Linked DNA regions of Luteibacter rhizovicinus DSM 16549. The protein of the gene in region 2 binds, or shares a complex with, the protein of the main gene of each other region. Links are inferred from orthologs where the notes say so. Each region holds a gene or a part of one and is shown on either strand. Other genes may lie near its edges. The genes, in order: BJI69_RS12665 and xseA.

Region 1 (8,596 bases), 2.5 Mb from region 2 along the record:
CACGACCTGGCAGACGGCGGATGCGAATCCGGCGAGCACGGGTGGCGTGGAGACGCGCACGTTTACGCCGGTCTCGGCGCAATACGTCCGCATGCACGGCATCAAGCGCAGCACGCAGTACGGCTACTCGCTGTGGGAACTGGAGGTCTACGGTACGGACGGTGACGGCACGACGCCGACCCAGCCGACCCAGCCTGGTTCGGGCGATCCGTCGCAGGGCTTCGATTACTCGGTGTATCCGGGCTTCATCGGCACCCAGCTGCGTAACACGACCAACGGCAAGTGGACCGACGACAAGGTGTACGTCGCGGTGATCGGTCGTGACCCGAAGACGAACGTGTTCTCGTGGGTCAAGCCGGATGGCACCGTCGCACCGCTGAAGGTCGAGGACAACGATGGCGCAGGCCACCTGACCAAGAACGGCCAGAACTACCCGAACTACTTCTTCACGCTGGCGCAGTCCAAGCTGCTCCTGCTGCCGAAGCTGGATTCCGGGCGGATCTTCGTTTCGGTCGGTGAACCGATGTACATCAAGGTGCTCAAGGCCGCTGACGATTCGATCGGTTTCGCGGGTCCCAACCCGCTCAACGGTACCGATCCGAACATTGGCGTCTACTACGACTGGTACGAGTTCACCTGGAACGACAACGCCATCTTCATCAACACGACGCAGGTGGATCAGTTCTCCATCCCGCTCGCGCTCGATGTGTTCGGCGGCAACAAGACCAGGCACGTGGCGTCCGGCATCACGCAGACCCGCGCGCAGATCTTCGCGCAGTACAACCAGGAAGTGCCGGCGGAGTTCGCCCTGACCGAGGCCGATCCGATCCGGATCCTCGCCCCGGGCAAGGATCAGTTCGACGTGGGCAAGCCGCAGGAGCATTACTTCGACGGCTACATCGACGATTCGTGGACCTACTACCAGAGCCACCTGTTGGAGATGACGATCGGTAACAAGCAGTTCGAAGGGTCGGTGGTCAACGGTGTGCTGACCTTCCGCCACACGAACTGGGCCGATACGCATGAAGCGGACGAGCCGCAGGGCATGCTCTTCAACGTGCAGAAGCCGACCACGCAGGATGTGCTGGAAGGCAAGGGCGCCCTGGCCCGGTCGAACGACCCCTGGGGCGTGGAAGGCCAGCTGGAGGCGCAGATCTGTGCCGCGTTCAACCGCCACGTGATGGAAGACACCACGCAGTGGAAGGATGCCTCCTCGTTCTACCTGCAGTCGCCGGCGAACTACTATTCGCGCTTCTGGCACCTGCATGGCGTGAACGGCAAGGCCTACGGCTTCGCGTACGACGACGTATCCGACCAGAGCTCGACCTTGATCGAGACGCAGCCGGAACATCTCGAACTCGGGATCGGCTGGTAAGCGGTTGGTGTGACAGGGCGGCGGGTTCATCCGCCGCCCCTTTAAAAGGAGAGCCCGGCTAACGCCGGGCTTTTTCTTTTTGCGACCCCGCCCCCTGTGGGAGCCCACCCCCTGTGGGAGCCGATTCATCGGCGATAACCCGGTCGCCGCAACCCCGGACACCCGTCCGGACGCCCCACATATCGTCCGCGGACACGGACACCTTGTCTGATCACTTCGCGAAAACCGCACAGGAATGCGCCCTGCAGCGGATTTCTCCCGTTGGCACGCCCGATGCAAAGGTATCTACGACTCCACCTCAAACATCGTCTAAAGGACAACGACCATGAAATTCGAAACCGCCATGCTGCACACCTTCTTCGCCGCCAGCGTCCTGACCTGCCTGCTGATGCTGGGTGCCTTCGTCGCTTCGCCCACCACGCATGTCGCGTCGGCTGCCGCGTTCGTTGTCGCTGATCGCTAAGTTGTCTCGGGAAAAGGGACGGGCTGAAACACCCTCGTGTTGATGCTCTTTGCAGTCTCCGATAACGTCGCCAGGAAGACTCGTCCCATGGACATCACAAATGAATCGTCCTCTGAGCGACGGCGAAAGACAGCTTGTCTGCTGGATGCTCGAGCATGGTTCGGTCACAGCAGCTGGCTTCCTGCCTCAAGTTGATCTGCTCGAAGTCTCGCCGTGGAAGTGCCAGTGCGGCTGTGCAAGCCTTCAATTTGAAATCAACGGTTATCCTGCGCCGGTGGGCGGCATGCGACCTTTGGCGGAATACACCTTCCAGGCGGGACTGGAGCGGAGCGGCATTTTCGTCTACGAACAAGCGAGTCGGCTTGCAGGCGTTGAGGTCTACGGGTTGACCGGAGAAGCGGCGAAGACGCTTCCTTCCGTTAGCGAACTCGAGCTTTTCGGCGACTGAGTGCTTCTTTCCCGTTCGTTCCTCAAAGAACAAAAAAAGCCGGCGCTCTGAAGCGCCGGCTTTTTTTTAAGAGCATCGCCGATGAATCGGCTCCTACAGGGAGAGTGGAGCTCAGGTTTCGTCGTCGCCCGTGCCGGCTTCGAGTTCCTTGATGATCCGGTAGAGCTCACGGAACGCATGCAGCGGCTTGCTCGCTTCGCGTTCGGCCTTGGCCTGGCGGACGAGGGAGCGCAGGTGCTGGCGATCGAGTTGCGGGTATTCGTCGAACAGTTCGCCGAGGGCGACGTCGCCGCCTTCCATCAGCTTTTCGCGGCGCGCTTCCAGGCGATGCATGTGCGCGGCTTCCTGGCGCTGGCGGTCGCGGTCTTCGCCGAGTGCGGCGCGCGCATCGGTGAAGGCCTCATCGCCGTGGCGACGCATCTGCTTGGCAAGGAACGCCAGCTGGCGCTTGTGGGCGATGTGGGCGGTGACCTTACGCGTCCGGCCGATCTCGTCGACGATATCTTCAGGCAGCTTCAGCTTGGGGATGCGGCTGGGCGGTAGCTCGACCAGCTGCTTGGCGAGCTTGAGCATGTCGAGCGCGTTGCGGCGCAGTTCGCTGCGGCTCGGGCCGAAGTCTTCTTCTTCGTCGTCCTTCTTCGGGCGATCGTCGTAGGGCTTCATGGCTGGGTCTCCGGCGTGGCGAATAGGTCGGTGGCTTCACCTTCGAAGGCGAAACGGGGTTGCGTGCGACCGTCGTGCTCGACGGTCTCGGCGAACATGGCGGCGGGGCGTACCCACAGGCCGTGCTCACCGTAGAGGGCCTGGTAAACCACGAGTTCTTCCATGGTTTCGCTATGCCGGGCGGTGCCCAGCACGCGGTAGGGCATGCCCTTGAAGTGGCGGTAGAAGCCGACACGGATGCTCATATGGGTTCCATGGCACCATGCGCGGTGCGTTGCTTTTTAATCGGGTGACGCGACCCCATCTGGATGGGATTGGCCGCGTGCGGCCTGCCATTCTAACCGCCAGCCCCCCGGGAAGCCCACGTGAGCCTCGTTTCCACCGTCGACAGCAGTCAGCAGGACCTCGATCGCCTCGCCACCCTGGCCGAGGACACCATCCGCAGGGCCCGCGCCGCCGGGGCAACCCAGGCCGAGGTATCCGCCAGTGTCGATGTCGGCCTGAACGTGAATGTCCGCCTGGGCGAGGTCGAAACCGTCGAACACACGCGGGACCGCGGCTTCGCCCTCACCGTGTACTTCGGTCAGCGCAAGGGATCGGCGAGCACGGCCGACCTCAATCCGGACTCGATTCAGGCCACGATCGACCAGGCCTGCGCCATTGCCCGGTTCACCGAGGACGACCCGGCCTCCGGCCTGGCCGAGGCCGATCGCATGGCCACGAGCTTCCCGGACCTCGACCTCTGGCACCCTTGGGACCTGGACGTGGATCGCGCGATTGCCCTGGGTCAGGAGATCGAGGACGCGGGTCGTGCCATCGCCGGCATCACCAACTCCGATGGCTCGAGCGTGAGCGCTGGCCAGAGTCTGTCGGTCTATGCCAATTCCCACGGCTTCCTCGGACGCGAACGGGGCACCCGGCATTCCCTGTCGGTCGCCCTGATCGCCGGTGACGATGACGACGGCATGCAGCGCGACTATTGGTACGACAGCCAGCGCCGTGCCGCCGATTTCATGGATCCCGCCGCGATCGGCCGCAAGGCCGCCGAGCGCACCCTGGCTCGACTCAATGCGCGTCGCCTGGGTACCCGTCAGGCACCGGTGTTGTTCGCCCCCGAGATTTCCCGTTCGCTGATCGGCCATCTGCTCGGCGCCGTGAGCGGCGGATCGCTTTATCGCCGCTCCAGCTTCCTGCTCGACCACGTCGGCAAGCAGATCCTGCCGTCGTGGTTCCGCATCGATGAGAAACCTCTCATTCCGCGTGCCATGGGCTCGTCGGTCTTCGATGCCGAAGGCGTCGCCACGATCGATGCCCCGCTGATCGTCGATGGCGTGCTCTCGCGCTACATCCTCGGCAGTTATTCGGCACGCAAGCTCGGCCTGACCTCCACCGGCAACGCGGGCGGCGTGCACAACCTGCTGGTGAAGACGGGCGATGACGACTTCGCCGGCATGCTGCGGAAGCTCGGTACGGGCCTTCTCGTCACCGAGGTGATGGGGCAGGGCGTGTCCATCATTACCGGCGATTATTCGCGCGGTGCGTCGGGCTTCTGGGTGGAAAACGGCGAGATCGCCTATCCGGTCGAAGAGATCACCATCGCCGCCAACCTACGCGACATGTACGCCAATCTGGTGGCCGTGGGTAACGACGTGGACCGTCGCTCGCACATCCTCACCGGATCCTGGCTGATCGAAAACATGACGATCGCCGGCGAGTGATCGAGGCGCGCCGCCCCTCGCGGGGCGGCATGTGCCGTAAGGACGGCTTGACACGCCCCCGGCGCTCTCCGACAGTGGGCCTGACATCGCCACCGGAGTCGCACCATGAGTACGCCGTCCGACCAGATTCCACCGTCGCCCCCGCCGAGCCCACCGCCTTACGAGCCGGTTCCGCCGGTGTCCCACGGGAACGACGACAAGAACCTCGCGATGCTCACGCATCTCTCGGGATTCCTGTTCAGCATCATCGTTCCGTTGATCGTGTGGCTGATCAACAAGGACCGGTCCGACAAGTCCTATCTCGTAACCGAGTCCAAGGAAGCCCTGAACTTCCAGCTCACCGTCCTTTTGGGCTACGTGATCTGCTGGATCCTCACGGTCATCCTGATCGGTGCTTTCCTGCATGTGGTGCTGTGGATCCTCAACATCGTCTTCTGCATCCTTGCCGCCGTGCGCGTCAGCCAGTCGGGCAGCTACCGCTATCCGTTCGCGTTGCGGCTGGTTAGCTGAGTTGTCGCAAACAGGGTGACGAAGAGCCCGCGTTAGCGGGCTCTTTTTTTGGAAGGACCGCCACTTCGCGGCGCGTGTATCAGCGGCGTTCGCCGCCTCGCGCTCGCGTGGGTGTGGGAGTCGCGGTCGGGTTGGCCCTTGGGGCCGCCGGCGCAGCTCTTCGAGGCGGGCCGTAGCAACGCGCTCGCTCCGGCCGATCACTGAGCGGCCCTCAGCTTATGCGGCCCCAAGGGCTTTGCTCCTCGCGGCTTTCGCTAGCGATGACCGCAGCGGCATCCCCGCTCCGTTGGCTTTTCGCCGATGAATCGGCTCCCACATGGCTTCATCGCCGATGAATCGGCTCCCACAATGGAAGCATGAGCCCGCGCAGCGGGCTGTCCGATCAGTGCGCGCGCTGGGCGGAGTAACGCGCCAGGTCGGCGAGCCATTCGCCGCGTGTGCCGAGTGGTTCGATGGCGTCGAGGGCATCGCGGACGAGGGTGTCGAGGCGCTCGCGTGAGGCGGGCAGGCCGATGATCGACGGGAAGGTGGGCTTGTCGGCGGCGGCGTCCTTGCCGGCGGTCTTGCCGATAACGGCGGATTCGCCTTCCACGTCGAGGATGTCGTCGCGCACCTGGAAAGCCAGGCCCACGGCATGACCGTAACGGTCCAGGCGGCTGAGCAGGTCGGGATCGGTGCAGCCGGCTGCGAGGGCGCCCAGGCGCACCGAAGCGCGAATGAGGGCGCCGGTCTTGTAGGCGTGCATGCGCTCGAGATCCACCAGTGACAGCTTCTGGCCCACCGCGGAAAGATCGAAAGCCTGGCCGCCGGCCATGCCCTCGGCGCCGCAGGCGGCGCCGAGGGCGCGCAGCATGGCGATGCGCGCCAGCGGATCGTCATGGTCGCCGTGCGGCGTGGCGAGGATCTCGAAAGCCAGCGCCTGCAGTGCGTCACCGGCGAGGATCGCCATGGCTTCGCCGTAGACGATGTGGCAGGTGGGCCGGCCGCGACGCAGGGCGTCGTCGTCCATCGCCGGCAGGTCGTCGTGCACCAGCGAATACGCGTGGATGATCTCCACGGCGCAGGCGGGTGCATCGAGGATGCCGTCGTCGCGGCCGAGTGCGTGCCCGGCTGCGTAGACCAGCAGCGGGCGCAGGCGTTTGCCACCGCCGAGGACGGCGTAGCGCATGGCGCCATGCAGTTCCACGGGAGGAAGGTCGCCGCCGGGCAACGCGCGCGCCAGCGCCTCGTCAGCCCGGCCGACCAGCGCCTTCAGTGGCGCCGGCAGGTCAGTCGATGTGGGAATCAAAGGGTTCGGCGGTCTCGGGGGCTTCGGGATCGAGCAGCAGGCGCACGCGCAGTTCAGCCTGCTCGAGTGCCGTTTGGCAGTGCCGGTAAAGGCCGATGCCGCGCTCGAACGATTTGAGCGATTCGTCGAGGCTCAACTCGCCGCCTTCCATGCGCGTGACCAGTTGCTCGAGCTCGTCGAGCGAATGCTCGAATTCGGCAATGGATGACGCGGGTGCAACAGGGGCGGGGGACTTCGGCATGCCCGCAAAATTAGCTCACATGGCCTTTTTGATCAATCGGAAACGCCGCGCTGCCATACCGGCAAGGCACCTATTCCGTCGAACAAAGCCTTACCGCGATCGTTCATCCAGCGGTCGCCGACCGCGATCAGGCTGCCGTTTTCGCACAGCAGGGGCATGCGCGGTCGCCGCCAGGGCGGCACGGCGCCTTCCTGGAAAAGATCGCGCAGTTCCTTGGTGATGTGGTTGCCTGCGGTGCGAATCCGGTCGCCGCCGCGCCGGTAGCGCACGGTGAGCGGTTCGGCGAGGCGCGCGCCGCCCAGCGTCAGCACGCCGCCGCCGGGCAGGGCCATCGGTTCGCCGTGCCACAGGCCCGTCCATGCCTCGTCGAACGGCTGGTACCGGGACATGGCCCACAACCGCCCCTTCCAGACGCGAACTTCCGTGTCCTGCCAGCCGACGAGTGGCAGGCGTTCTGCCGAGGCCTCGCGTATCTGCCGCTCGAGCGCCTCTCGCTGCGCCGTCGTCGGTGCGCTCAGGCCAGTGGCGTGCAGCCAGTGGTCCAGCAGCGGGGCGCGCCAGGCCGGGCGCAGGTCGAGCCATTCACGGGCGTCGAGGGTGTTCTCGTCGCGGCGCAGGTGGTCGAGTGCATCGATCCAGCTCTCACGCAAGGCGTCCGCCGCCTCCCGGCACAGGCGCGCGCTGTGCGTGATGCTGACGGGTGCCTGCGGCCATTGCGCGATCAGGGCGGGCATGACGGTGGCGCGGAGGTAGCCCCGTGCGATGCGCGGGTCGTCGTTGGAGGGGTCGTGCAGGGTCGACAGTCCATGTGTGGCGACATGGTCGAGCAGCGCGGCACGCGGGAGATCCAGCAGCGGGCGCCACAGCATCCCGGCGGCGAGCGGGCGCATCGCCTGCATCCCCGCCAGTCCGTCCGGACCCGCGCCACGCATCAGCTTGAGCAGCACGGTTTCCATCTGGTCGTCGCGATGGTGGGCGAGCACGATGTGTTCGCCGGGCCTCAGCGCCGCAGCGAAGGCGTCGTGGCGTGCGCGTCGCGCAGCGGCCTCGATGCCTTCGCCGCGCGTTAGGTCCACGGTGACTCGTACCACCTCGATCGGCACACCAAGCGAATCGCACATCCGGCGGCAGTGCACGGCCCAGGTGGCGCTATCGGCATGCAGCCCGTGGTCGACATGCAAGGCGCGCAGCGCCGGCCGCGGCATCTGGCCGGCGAGTGCGTGCAGCAGCGCGGTGGAGTCCGGGCCGCCACTGAAGGCGACGACAAGCGCAACGCCCGGCACGTCGTCCAGGGCTGCGGTGAGGTGATCGATCAGCGAGACGTTCATTTACCTTTGGCACGGAGGCGAACGAAGAGATGCCTTGCGTTGCCGATCGCGCGCTCCTCGACCTCGAACAGGCCGATGCCGTGGATCAGCCCGCTCAGTTTCGAGTAACCGTAGTTGCGCGAGTCGAACTCGGGCGAGCGCTTGTTGATGATGCTGCCGATGGCGCCGAGACTCGCCCAGCCGTTCTCGTCGGAGCCGGCGTCGATGGCGTTGCGGATCAGGTTGACCAGCTTGGTGTCGCCGCGCAGCTCGTGCGCGGTGCGCTGTACCGGCGGCTCGGAGGCTTCGTTCTCCACCGTGCCGACGAGCACTTCCGTGTAGACGAACTTGTCGCAAGCGGAGACGAAGGGTTTGGGGGTTTTCTGCTCGCCGAAACCGTAGACCATGAGGCCGGCTTCGCGGATGCGCGAGGCCAGCCGCGTGAAGTCGCTGTCACTGGAGACGATGCAGAAGCCGTCGAAGCGATTGGAGTAAAGCAGGTCCATCGCATCGATGATCATCGCCGAGTCCGTGGCGTTCTTCCCGGAGGTGTAGGCGAACTGCTGGATGGGCTGGATCGAAT
Region 2 (8,669 bases):
GAGCGTGTCGAACGGCATCACGTAGAGGATCGGGGCGAAGGTCTCGGTCTGCACGACGGTGTCGGTGTTCTTCAGGCCGGTGACGATCGTCGGCAGGACGAAGTTGCCCTTGCGATCGGTCAGCGCCTTGCCGCCCGTGCGCACGGTGCCGCCGGCGGCCTTGGCCTGCTCGATGGCGGCAAGGAACGCCGTGACGGCTTCGGGGCTGTTCAGCGGGCCCATCAGCGTGGTCGACAGGGTCGGGTCGCCGATCTTCTGCTCGACCTGGCCGTACGCCTTGATCAGCGTATCGACCACGGCGTCATGGATGGACGAGTGCACGAGCACGCGGCGCGTGCTCGTGCAGCGCTGGCCGGCCGTACCGACCGCGCCGAACACGATCGCCGGGATGGCCAGCTTCAGGTCGGCCGATTTGTCCAGGATGATGGCGTTGTTGCCGCCCAGCTCGAGCAGGCTGCGACCCATGCGGCGCGACACGCGCTCGCCGACCATGCGGCCGACCTTGGTCGAGCCGGTGAAGCTGATCAGCGGAATGCGCTTGTCGTCCACGAAGGTCTGGGCCAGCTCGGTGCCGGCATCGTTGAAGAGGAAGAACAGGTCCGGGAAACCGGCGTCCTTCAGGGCTTCGTTACAGATCTTCATGGTGGCGATGGCCGAGAGCGGGGTCTTCGGCGACGGCTTCCACAGGCAGATATCACCGCAGATGGTTGCCAGGAAGGCATTCCAGGCCCACACGGCCACCGGGAAGTTGAACGCGCTGACGATGCCGACCAGGCCAACCGGGTGCCACTGCTCGTACATGCGGTGGCCCGGGCGCTCCGAATGCATGGTGTAGCCGTAGAGCATGCGGCTCTGGCCCACGGCGAAATCGGCGATGTCGATCATCTCCTGCACTTCACCGTCGCCTTCCGGCTTGATCTTGCCCATTTCCAGGGCGACCAGGGAGCCGAGGGCGTCTTTGTGCTTGCGCAGGGCCTCACCGCACAGGCGCACGGCTTCGCCGCGGCGCGGAGCCGGGGTGGTGCGCCATACGGCGAAGGCTTCCTGCGCGCGCTGGACGATCGTCTCGTAGTCGGTGGCGCTGGTGGCCTGCACGGTGGCGATGACCTCGCCCGTGGCCGGATTGACCGGGCTCAGGGCCCCGGCGCCGCTGCCGCTCGCCCATTCGCCACGGCCAAGGTAGGTGCCGGATTCGGTCGTATTCAGGCCGAGCGCTGCGAGGATCTTGGCGGACATGAAGCTCTCCAGGGAGACAGGTAAAACGGGGATTCTAGCAAACGCACCCTTCACACTCTGTTGTGCGACGCGGGACGGATGTCTTTGCGATGTCTTTGCCGGGGGACGTTACGAAGACCATGCAGTCACTGGCGCAAGTCCATGCTGGATTTGTGTTTCTTCACAAGGCTGGTAGCGCCCATGTCCCGGATCTATGAGATTCCCTATCACCCCGATGACAGTCACTCCTGGCCCGTGAGCCTGAACGGCCAGGTGATTTCGCGCTTCGACAGCCGTTTCGAGGCCTTGCGCTCGGCGGTGAACCGGGCCTCCGCGGATGGTGGGGATGCCAGCATCGGGATCGAGGGAGCCGATGGCATCTGGCGTCCCTTCGGAAGCGACGCGAAGCGGCCGGCGCGCGTGCCACCCATGCCGGGCCGGAAGCTCAGGGCCGTCCGTTAGGTCAACGCGCCCGCACTCGAATTACCATGGGCCGACCTTCCCCAAGCCGGCCCTCCCATGCTCCCCGATATCACCGAGATCCGCGGCGCCTGTCATTGCGGCTCCGTCCGCTTCATCGTGACCTTGTCCGACGGTCTGCGCACCGCGCGGCGCTGCAACTGCTCGTATTGCCGCATGCGCGGCGCGGTCGCGGTTTCGGCCGAGCTCGATGGAATCACGATCGAGCAGGGCCGGGACGTGCTCACCGAGTACCAGTTCAATACGGGAACCGCCAAGCATTATTTTTGCTCGACGTGCGGCATTTACACCTTCCACCAGCGTCGGTCGAATAACGCGCAGTTCGGCGTGAACGTGGCCTGTCTCGACGGCATCAGTCCGTTCGACTTCGCCGACGTGCCTGTGATGAACGGTGCCAATCATCCGGCAGACGGCGGACCGAAGGCAGGCGCGCAGGTCGGGGTGTTGCGGTATGAAGCGATCGATACCTGATTCGCCGCCACACGCAAGGGTTTCTGTGTGATGGCCCCCTCCGGTATCCTCACGCCCTTGGCCCCGTAGCTCAGCTGGATAGAGCGTCCCCCTCCTAAGGGGAAGGTCGCCCGTTCGAATCGGGCCGGGGTCACCATCCAGGGCTTTCCTGCAAGGCAATCGGCCGCGATGCGGGTTACCCTCCAACGGTCATCCAACCCGCGGAGCCCCCATGATCCGAACCTTCGACGCCATCATCGTGGGGGCCGGGCAGGCTGGGCCGGCGCTGGCCGGACGCTTGACCGGGCTGGGCAAGACGGTCGCCATCATCGAGCGGCATCTGGTGGGCGGTACCTGCGTCAATACCGGTTGCAAGCCGACCAAGACCCTTGTGGCCAGTGCCAGCGTCGCCCGGTACGCCCAGCGTGGCGCCGACTACGGCGTCGGCGTGGGCCAGATCACCATCGACATGCCGGTCGTGGCCGCGCGGGCGCAGAAGGTGATCCTCGATTCGCGCAAGGGCAACGAGGACTGGCTGGCGTCGATGCCGGGGCTGACACTGATTCGCGGGCATGCACGGTTTACAGGACCGCGGCGCATCGAAGTGGACGGCGAGACCCTCGAGGCACCTCAGGTCTTTCTTAACGTGGGTGGTCGGGCCTCCATCCCCGATTTCCCGGGTGTCGACCAGGTCGACTACCTCACCAACAGCACGATCATTCCGTTGCAGATCGTGCCCGAACACCTCGTGGTCGTAGGCGGCAGCTACATCGGCCTCGAATTCGCGCAGATGTACCGGCGCTTCGGCGCCGAGGTGACCATCGTGGAGAAGAACACCCGCCTGGTCAGCCGTGAAGACGAAGACGTCTCGGCCGAGATCCGCGCCTTTCTCGAAGCGGAAGGCATCGCGGTACGGACGGATGCCTGCTGCATCACACTGGCGAAGCACGGTAGCGGCGTAAAGGTCGGCGTCGACTGCACCGAGGGCGCACCGGAAGTGGTCGGCACGCATGTGTTGCTTGCTGTCGGTCGTCGTCCCAATACTGACGACCTGGGTCTGGATGCTGCCGGTATCGAGATCGACGACAAGGGCTACATCAAGGTCGACGATCACCTGAAGACGACGGCCGACGGCGTCTGGGCCATGGGCGATTGCAACGGCAAGGGCGCTTTTACGCATACGGCGTGGAACGACTACGAAATCGTCGCGGCCAACTTGCTCGATGGCGAGGACCGTAAGGTCAGCGATCGCATTCTCGGCTACGCGCTTTACGTGGATCCGCCGCTGGGCCGTGTCGGCATGACCGAGACGCAGGCACGCAAGTCCGGTCGACCGCTACTGATCTCTAAGCGCCTGATGACTCGCGTCGGGCGCGCGGTGGAGAAGGCGGAAACCTGGGGCTTCATGAAAATCGTGGCGGATGCCGAAACAAAGAAGATCCTCGGCGCGGCGATTCTCGGCACCGGCGGCGATGAAGCGATCCACGGCATCCTGGACATGATGAATGCGGACGCGTCGATCGGCACCTTGCAATGGGCCGTCCCGATTCACCCGACAGTGTCGGAGTTGATCCCGACGGTAGTCGGCGATCTGAAGCCAGCTTCCTGAATCAGTCCTCGCGACGCACCTTGAGTTCGCCGTCGCCAAGCATGACTCGCAGGCGGTCGCCGACGGCGATATCGCCGGCATGCCTGACCACGGCATCCCGCTGATCGAAGACGATGGCGTAGCCGCGCTCCAACGTGGCCAGCGGGCTCACGGCGTGCAACGTGCGGGCTTGCTCGGTAAGGCGAAGGCGATCGCGTTCCAGGCGGCGCGACATGGCCGTCGCCATGCGCTGGCGCAGCTGGGCGATGCGCTGAGTCGAAGGCACCAGGCGGCCTTTGGGATGTTGCGCGGCGAGACGGGCCTGTAAGCGGTCGAGGCGTGCACGACGCAAGGCATTCGCCTGGCTGGCAGATGTGAGCAGTCGCCGGCGCAGGCCCTCGAGGCGCTGCGCATCGCGCGCCAGTCGCGCCTGGGGGCGCTGGGCGTTGAGACGTGCCTGCCAGTGATCGGCTCGCTGGGCGGCGGCCTGCAGGCGACGGGCCATCAAGGTGGCCATGCGCTGGCGGAGACGGTCGAGCCGGCGCGCGAGATCGGCGCCATCGGGCACCAGCAGTTCCGCGGCGGCGGACGGTGTTGCCGCGCGCAAGTCGGCGACGAAGTCGGCGATGGTGAAATCCACCTCATGGCCCACGGCGGAGACGACCGGGACGGTGCTGGCGTGGATCGCCCGTGCGACGGATTCGTCGTTGAAGGCCCAGAGATCTTCGAGCGAACCGCCGCCGCGGGTAAGGAGGATCACGTCATAGCGACCACTGGCCGATGCACGACGCAGCATGGACGCAATCGCCGGTGGCGCCTCGCGACCCTGTACGGGCACCGGCAGCACGTCCACTTCGGCCAGGCCAAACCGCCGACCGAGCACACTCAGCACGTCGCGGATGGCCGCGCCGGTGGGAGAGGTGATGACACCGATACGACGTGGAAAGGCCGGCAACTCGCGCTTGCGATCCTGATCGAACAATCCTTCCGCGCCCAGCCGCGCCTTGAGCTGTTCGAACTCGCGCTGCAGGGCACCTTCACCGGCAGGTTCCATATGGTCGGCGACCAGCTGGAACTCACCGCGCGCTTCGTACAGGCCGACTTTGGCGCGCATGAGCACATGCATGCCGTCGGTGGGACGAAAGCGTAGCCGCGACGCCGCCATGCGGAACATCGCGCAACGCACCTGCGCGCTGGCATCCTTCAGGGTGAAGTAGATATGCCCCGACGCCGGCCGCGAAACGTTGGACAGCTCGCCTTCGATCCACACGCCCATCGGCAGGGCGTCCTCCAGCAGATCGCGCACCAGTCGGTTCAGACCGGACGGCGTGAAGATCTCGGGAGTCGGGCGGTTGTCGAAGTCGGACATGGACCGGAGAGGTTATCACGCTGCCCAACGCTTACATACGGAAGACGCCAAAGCGGCCTTGCTCGATCGGTGCGTTCATCGACGCCGAGATGGCCAACCCCAGGACGCGACGTGTGTCGGCGGGATCGATGATGCCGTCGTCCCACAGGCGCGCACTGGCGTAGTACGGATGGCCCTGGCGTTCGTACTGGTCGCGCACGGGTGCCTTGAAAGCCTCTTCATCCTCGGCGCTCCAGCTGCCGCCGCCGGCTTCGATACCGTCGCGTCGCACGGTGGCGAGCACGGACGCCGCCTGTTCGCCGCCCATCACGCTGATGCGCGCGTTCGGCCACATCCACAGGAAGCGTGCGCCATAGGCGCGGCCACACATGGCGTAGTTACCGGCGCCGAAGCTTCCGCCAATGACCACGGTGAACTTGGGTACGTGCGAACAGGCCACCGCGGTGACCATCTTCGCACCATCCTTGGCGATGCCTGCGTTTTCGTACTTGCGACCGACCATGAAACCGGTGATGTTCTGCAGGAACACCAGCGGCACGTTGCGCTGGTTGCAAAGCTCGATGAAATGCGCGCCCTTCTGCGCGGATTCGCCGAACAGGATGCCATTGTTGGCCACGATACCCACGGGGTAGCCGTGGATGTGCGCGAAGCCGGTGACCAGGGTCTTGCCGTAGCGCGCCTTGAACTCGTGGAACTCGGAGTCGTCGACGACGCGCGCGATGACTTCACGGATATCGAAGGGACGGCGCGTGTCCTCGGGGATCACGCCGTAGAGTTCCTCGGCGGAAAAGCGCGGCTCCAGGGGAGGACGCACGGCAAGCGGCATTTTCTTGATGCGGTTGAGCGAACCGACGATGTCGCGGGCGATCGCCAGCGCGTGGGTATCGTTCTCGGCGAAATGATCGGCCACGCCCGAGATGGAGGTGTGCACATCCGCACCACCGAGGGCTTCCGCGTCGACGACTTCGCCGGTGGCGGCTTTGACCAGCGGCGGACCGCCAAGGAAGATCGTGCCCTGTTCGCGCACGATGATGGTTTCGTCGCTCATCGCCGGGACGTAGGCACCGCCCGCGGTGCACGAACCCATCACCACGGCGATCTGCGCGATGCCCTGCGCGCTCATGCGTGCCTGGTTGTAGAAGATCCGGCCGAAGTGCTCGCGATCGGGGAAGACTTCGTCCTGCAGCGGCAGGAACGCGCCGCCGGAATCCACCAGGTAGACGCAGGGCAGGCGATTTTCCATCGCGACTTCCTGCGCCCGCAGGTGTTTTTTCACCGTCATGGGGAAGTACGTGCCGCCCTTCACCGTTGCATCGTTGGCCAGCACCACGACTTCCTGGCCCATGACCCGGCCGATGCCGGCGATCACGCCGGCTGCGGGCGCGGCGTCGTCATACATGCCATGCGCCGCGAGCGGCGCGATTTCAAGGAAGGGCGAGCCTGGATCGAGCAGGGCGCGGATGCGTTCGCGCGGCAGGAGCTTGCCGCGGGCCACGTGCTTCTCGCGTGCCTTGGCACCGCCGCCTTCGGCCGTGCGCCTGAGTGTTTCGCGCAGGTCGTCGGTGAGCGCCCGCAGCTTCAGGCTGGCAGCCTGGAAGTCGGCGGAGCGGGGGTCGATCTGCGAGTCGAGAATAGGCATGGGGGCGTTCGCGCGGGGACGAAACGACCATGATAGCGGGGCGGGCGGGTGCGCAAACGCTGCGGCGCGCCAAATTGCTACGTGTGGGAGCCGATTTATGTGGGAGCCGATTCATCGGCGAATGGGTGCTCGCCGCAGCTTGGCCCGCTGCCGCGGGATCGCCGATGAATCGGCTCCCACACAGAGCAACAAAAAAACGGCCACCCGAAGGTGGCCGTTTTCAGACTACAGAACGAAGCCGAGGCTTAGTTCTTCTTGTCGTCCTTTGCGCTCTTGGCGTTGGACGCAGCGTCCTTGGCCTGATCAGCCGACTTGTCGGCCTGGTCCGCAGCGTTGGCAGCGGCGTCCTTGGCGGCTTCCGGCGTACCGCCGGCGGTCGAGGCGGAAGCAGCAGCCTGGGCCTGGCCTGCGGCGTCCTTGGCCTGGTCGGCGGACTGCTGAGCCTGGTCGGCAGCCTGCGTGGTCGCGGCGTTCTGCGACTGGTCCGCGGCCTGCTGTGCCTTGTCAGCCTGCTGCTGTGCATCTGCAGCCGACTTCTGGGCGTCCTGCGCGGAATCCGTCGCGCCGTTGCTGCAAGCTGCCAGAAGCGCGACGAGCGCAGAGGCGAGAAGGGTACGCGTCAAATTCATGGTGTTTCTCCTTAGCCGTGGAATGCCGTTAGGCGGGCGTATTAATAGCCGAGTTGTTATTACTTAGCTACAGATCGAAAGGGTCTGCTTCAGGGCGGGTTAAAGCCCATGGAAAGCGCGTGATCGTTATGGAAACAACGCCCACCCGGTTTATCGACGCCAGGTTCACACCAGTTCAATGGCGATCGCCGTAGCCTCGCCGCCGCCAATACAAAGCGCTGCGACACCCCTTTTTGCCCCACGGGCTGTCAACGCATTGAGAAGAGTCACCACGATACGTGCACCGCTGGCGCCGATCGGATGGCCCAGGGCGCATGCGCCACCGTTGACGTTGATCTTGTCGTGCGGCACGCCGAGCTCGCGCATGACGGCCATCGGCACGACAGCAAAGGCCTCGTTGATTTCAAACAGATCCACGTCGTCGGCTTTCCAGCCGGCTTTTTCGAGGACTTTCGAAATGGCGCCGACCGGTGCGGTAGTGAACCACTCCGGTTCCTGCGAATGCGTGGCGTGCGCAACGATACGCGCCAGTGCGGTAATACCACGTGCCTTCGCATCGTCGGCATCGAGCAGGACGAGCGCGGCGGCACCGTCGGAGATGCTCGACGAACTGGCTGCCGTAATCGTGCCGTTTTCCTTGCGGAACGCCGCACGCAGGGTCGGGATCTTCGCGGTGTCGGAACGGCCCGGCTGTTCGTCTTCGGCGAAGTCCTGCGGACCCTTGCGGCCCTGGACGGTCACCGGAACGATCTCGTTGGCGAACGCGTTGGCTTTCTGCGCAGCCTGCGCACGCTCCACCGACGCGATGGCGTAAGCATCCTGTTCTTCGCGCGTAAAGGTGTACTTGTCCGCACACTTTTCGCCGAACACGCCCATCGACAAACCGTCGTACGGATTGGTCAGGCCGTCCCAGGCCATGTGGTCGACCAGCTGGCCGTCGCCATAGCGAATACCGGTGCGTGCGTTGACCATGTGCGGTGCATTGGTCATCGATTCCATGCCGCCGGCGACGACGACGCGTGCCGAGCCGACCTTGATCAGGTCATGGGCGAGCATCAGCGCCTTCATGCCCGAGCCGCAGACCTTGTTGATGGTGGTGCAGCCGGCCGAGACGGGCAGGCCGGCTTCGAGCGACGCCTGGCGAGCCGGCGCCTGGCCGAGGTTGGCGGGCAGCACGCAGCCCATGATCACTTCGCTGACGTCGGCCGGCGCAATGCCGGACTGCTCGAGAGCGGCGCGGATGGCAACGGCACCGAGCTTCGGCGTGGGGACGCCGGTGAACTGGCCGAGGAAGGAACC

The links.
Region 1: the proteins of xseA (region 2) and BJI69_RS12665 are in contact, whole or in part, in a cryo-EM structure (PDB 8TXR), measured with the Escherichia coli proteins. The link is inferred for Luteibacter rhizovicinus DSM 16549 from one-to-one orthologs.

The regions. Positions count from the first base shown.
Region 1 is NZ_CP017480.1:2,789,956-2,798,551, forward strand. What follows is about bases 5,077-7,844. They hold BJI69_RS12665 (exodeoxyribonuclease VII small subunit), read right to left. Parts: upstream 6,707-7,844; coding sequence 6,446-6,706; downstream 5,077-6,445. Other genes in these bases: BJI69_RS12655 (DUF4870 domain-containing protein), read left to right, coding at 5,077-5,177; BJI69_RS12660 (polyprenyl synthetase family protein), read right to left, coding at 5,560-6,462; tilS (tRNA lysidine(34) synthetase TilS), read right to left, coding at 6,739-7,844. Also shown: BJI69_RS12630 (beta-1,3-glucanase family protein), read left to right, coding at 1-1,375; BJI69_RS22525 (hypothetical protein), read left to right, coding at 1,701-1,838; BJI69_RS12635 (hypothetical protein), read left to right, coding at 1,939-2,286; ribosome biogenesis factor YjgA, read right to left, coding at 2,398-2,949; BJI69_RS12645 (DUF1653 domain-containing protein), read right to left, coding at 2,946-3,194; metalloprotease PmbA, read left to right, coding at 3,315-4,667; more of BJI69_RS12655, read left to right, coding at 4,773-5,076; more of tilS, read right to left, coding at 7,845-8,034; BJI69_RS12675 (NYN domain-containing protein), read right to left, coding at 8,031-8,596. UniProt on the Escherichia coli protein: Bidirectionally degrades single-stranded DNA into large acid-insoluble oligonucleotides, which are then degraded further into small acid-soluble oligonucleotides.
Region 2 is NZ_CP017480.1:246,021-254,689, reverse strand. Bases 2,930-5,770 are described here. They hold xseA (exodeoxyribonuclease VII large subunit), read right to left. Parts: upstream 5,103-5,770; coding sequence 3,756-5,102; downstream 2,930-3,755. Other genes in these bases: BJI69_RS01235 (carboxyl transferase domain-containing protein), read right to left, coding at 5,134-5,770; BJI69_RS01245 (FAD-containing oxidoreductase), read left to right, coding at 2,930-3,754. Also shown: amaB (L-piperidine-6-carboxylate dehydrogenase), read right to left, coding at 1-1,236; BJI69_RS01260 (hypothetical protein), read left to right, coding at 1,417-1,677; BJI69_RS01255 (GFA family protein), read left to right, coding at 1,735-2,166; more of BJI69_RS01245, read left to right, coding at 2,378-2,929; more of BJI69_RS01235, read right to left, coding at 5,771-6,741; BJI69_RS01230 (hypothetical protein), read right to left, coding at 6,987-7,370; BJI69_RS01225 (thiolase family protein), read right to left, coding at 7,536-8,669. UniProt on the Escherichia coli protein: Bidirectionally degrades single-stranded DNA into large acid-insoluble oligonucleotides, which are then degraded further into small acid-soluble oligonucleotides.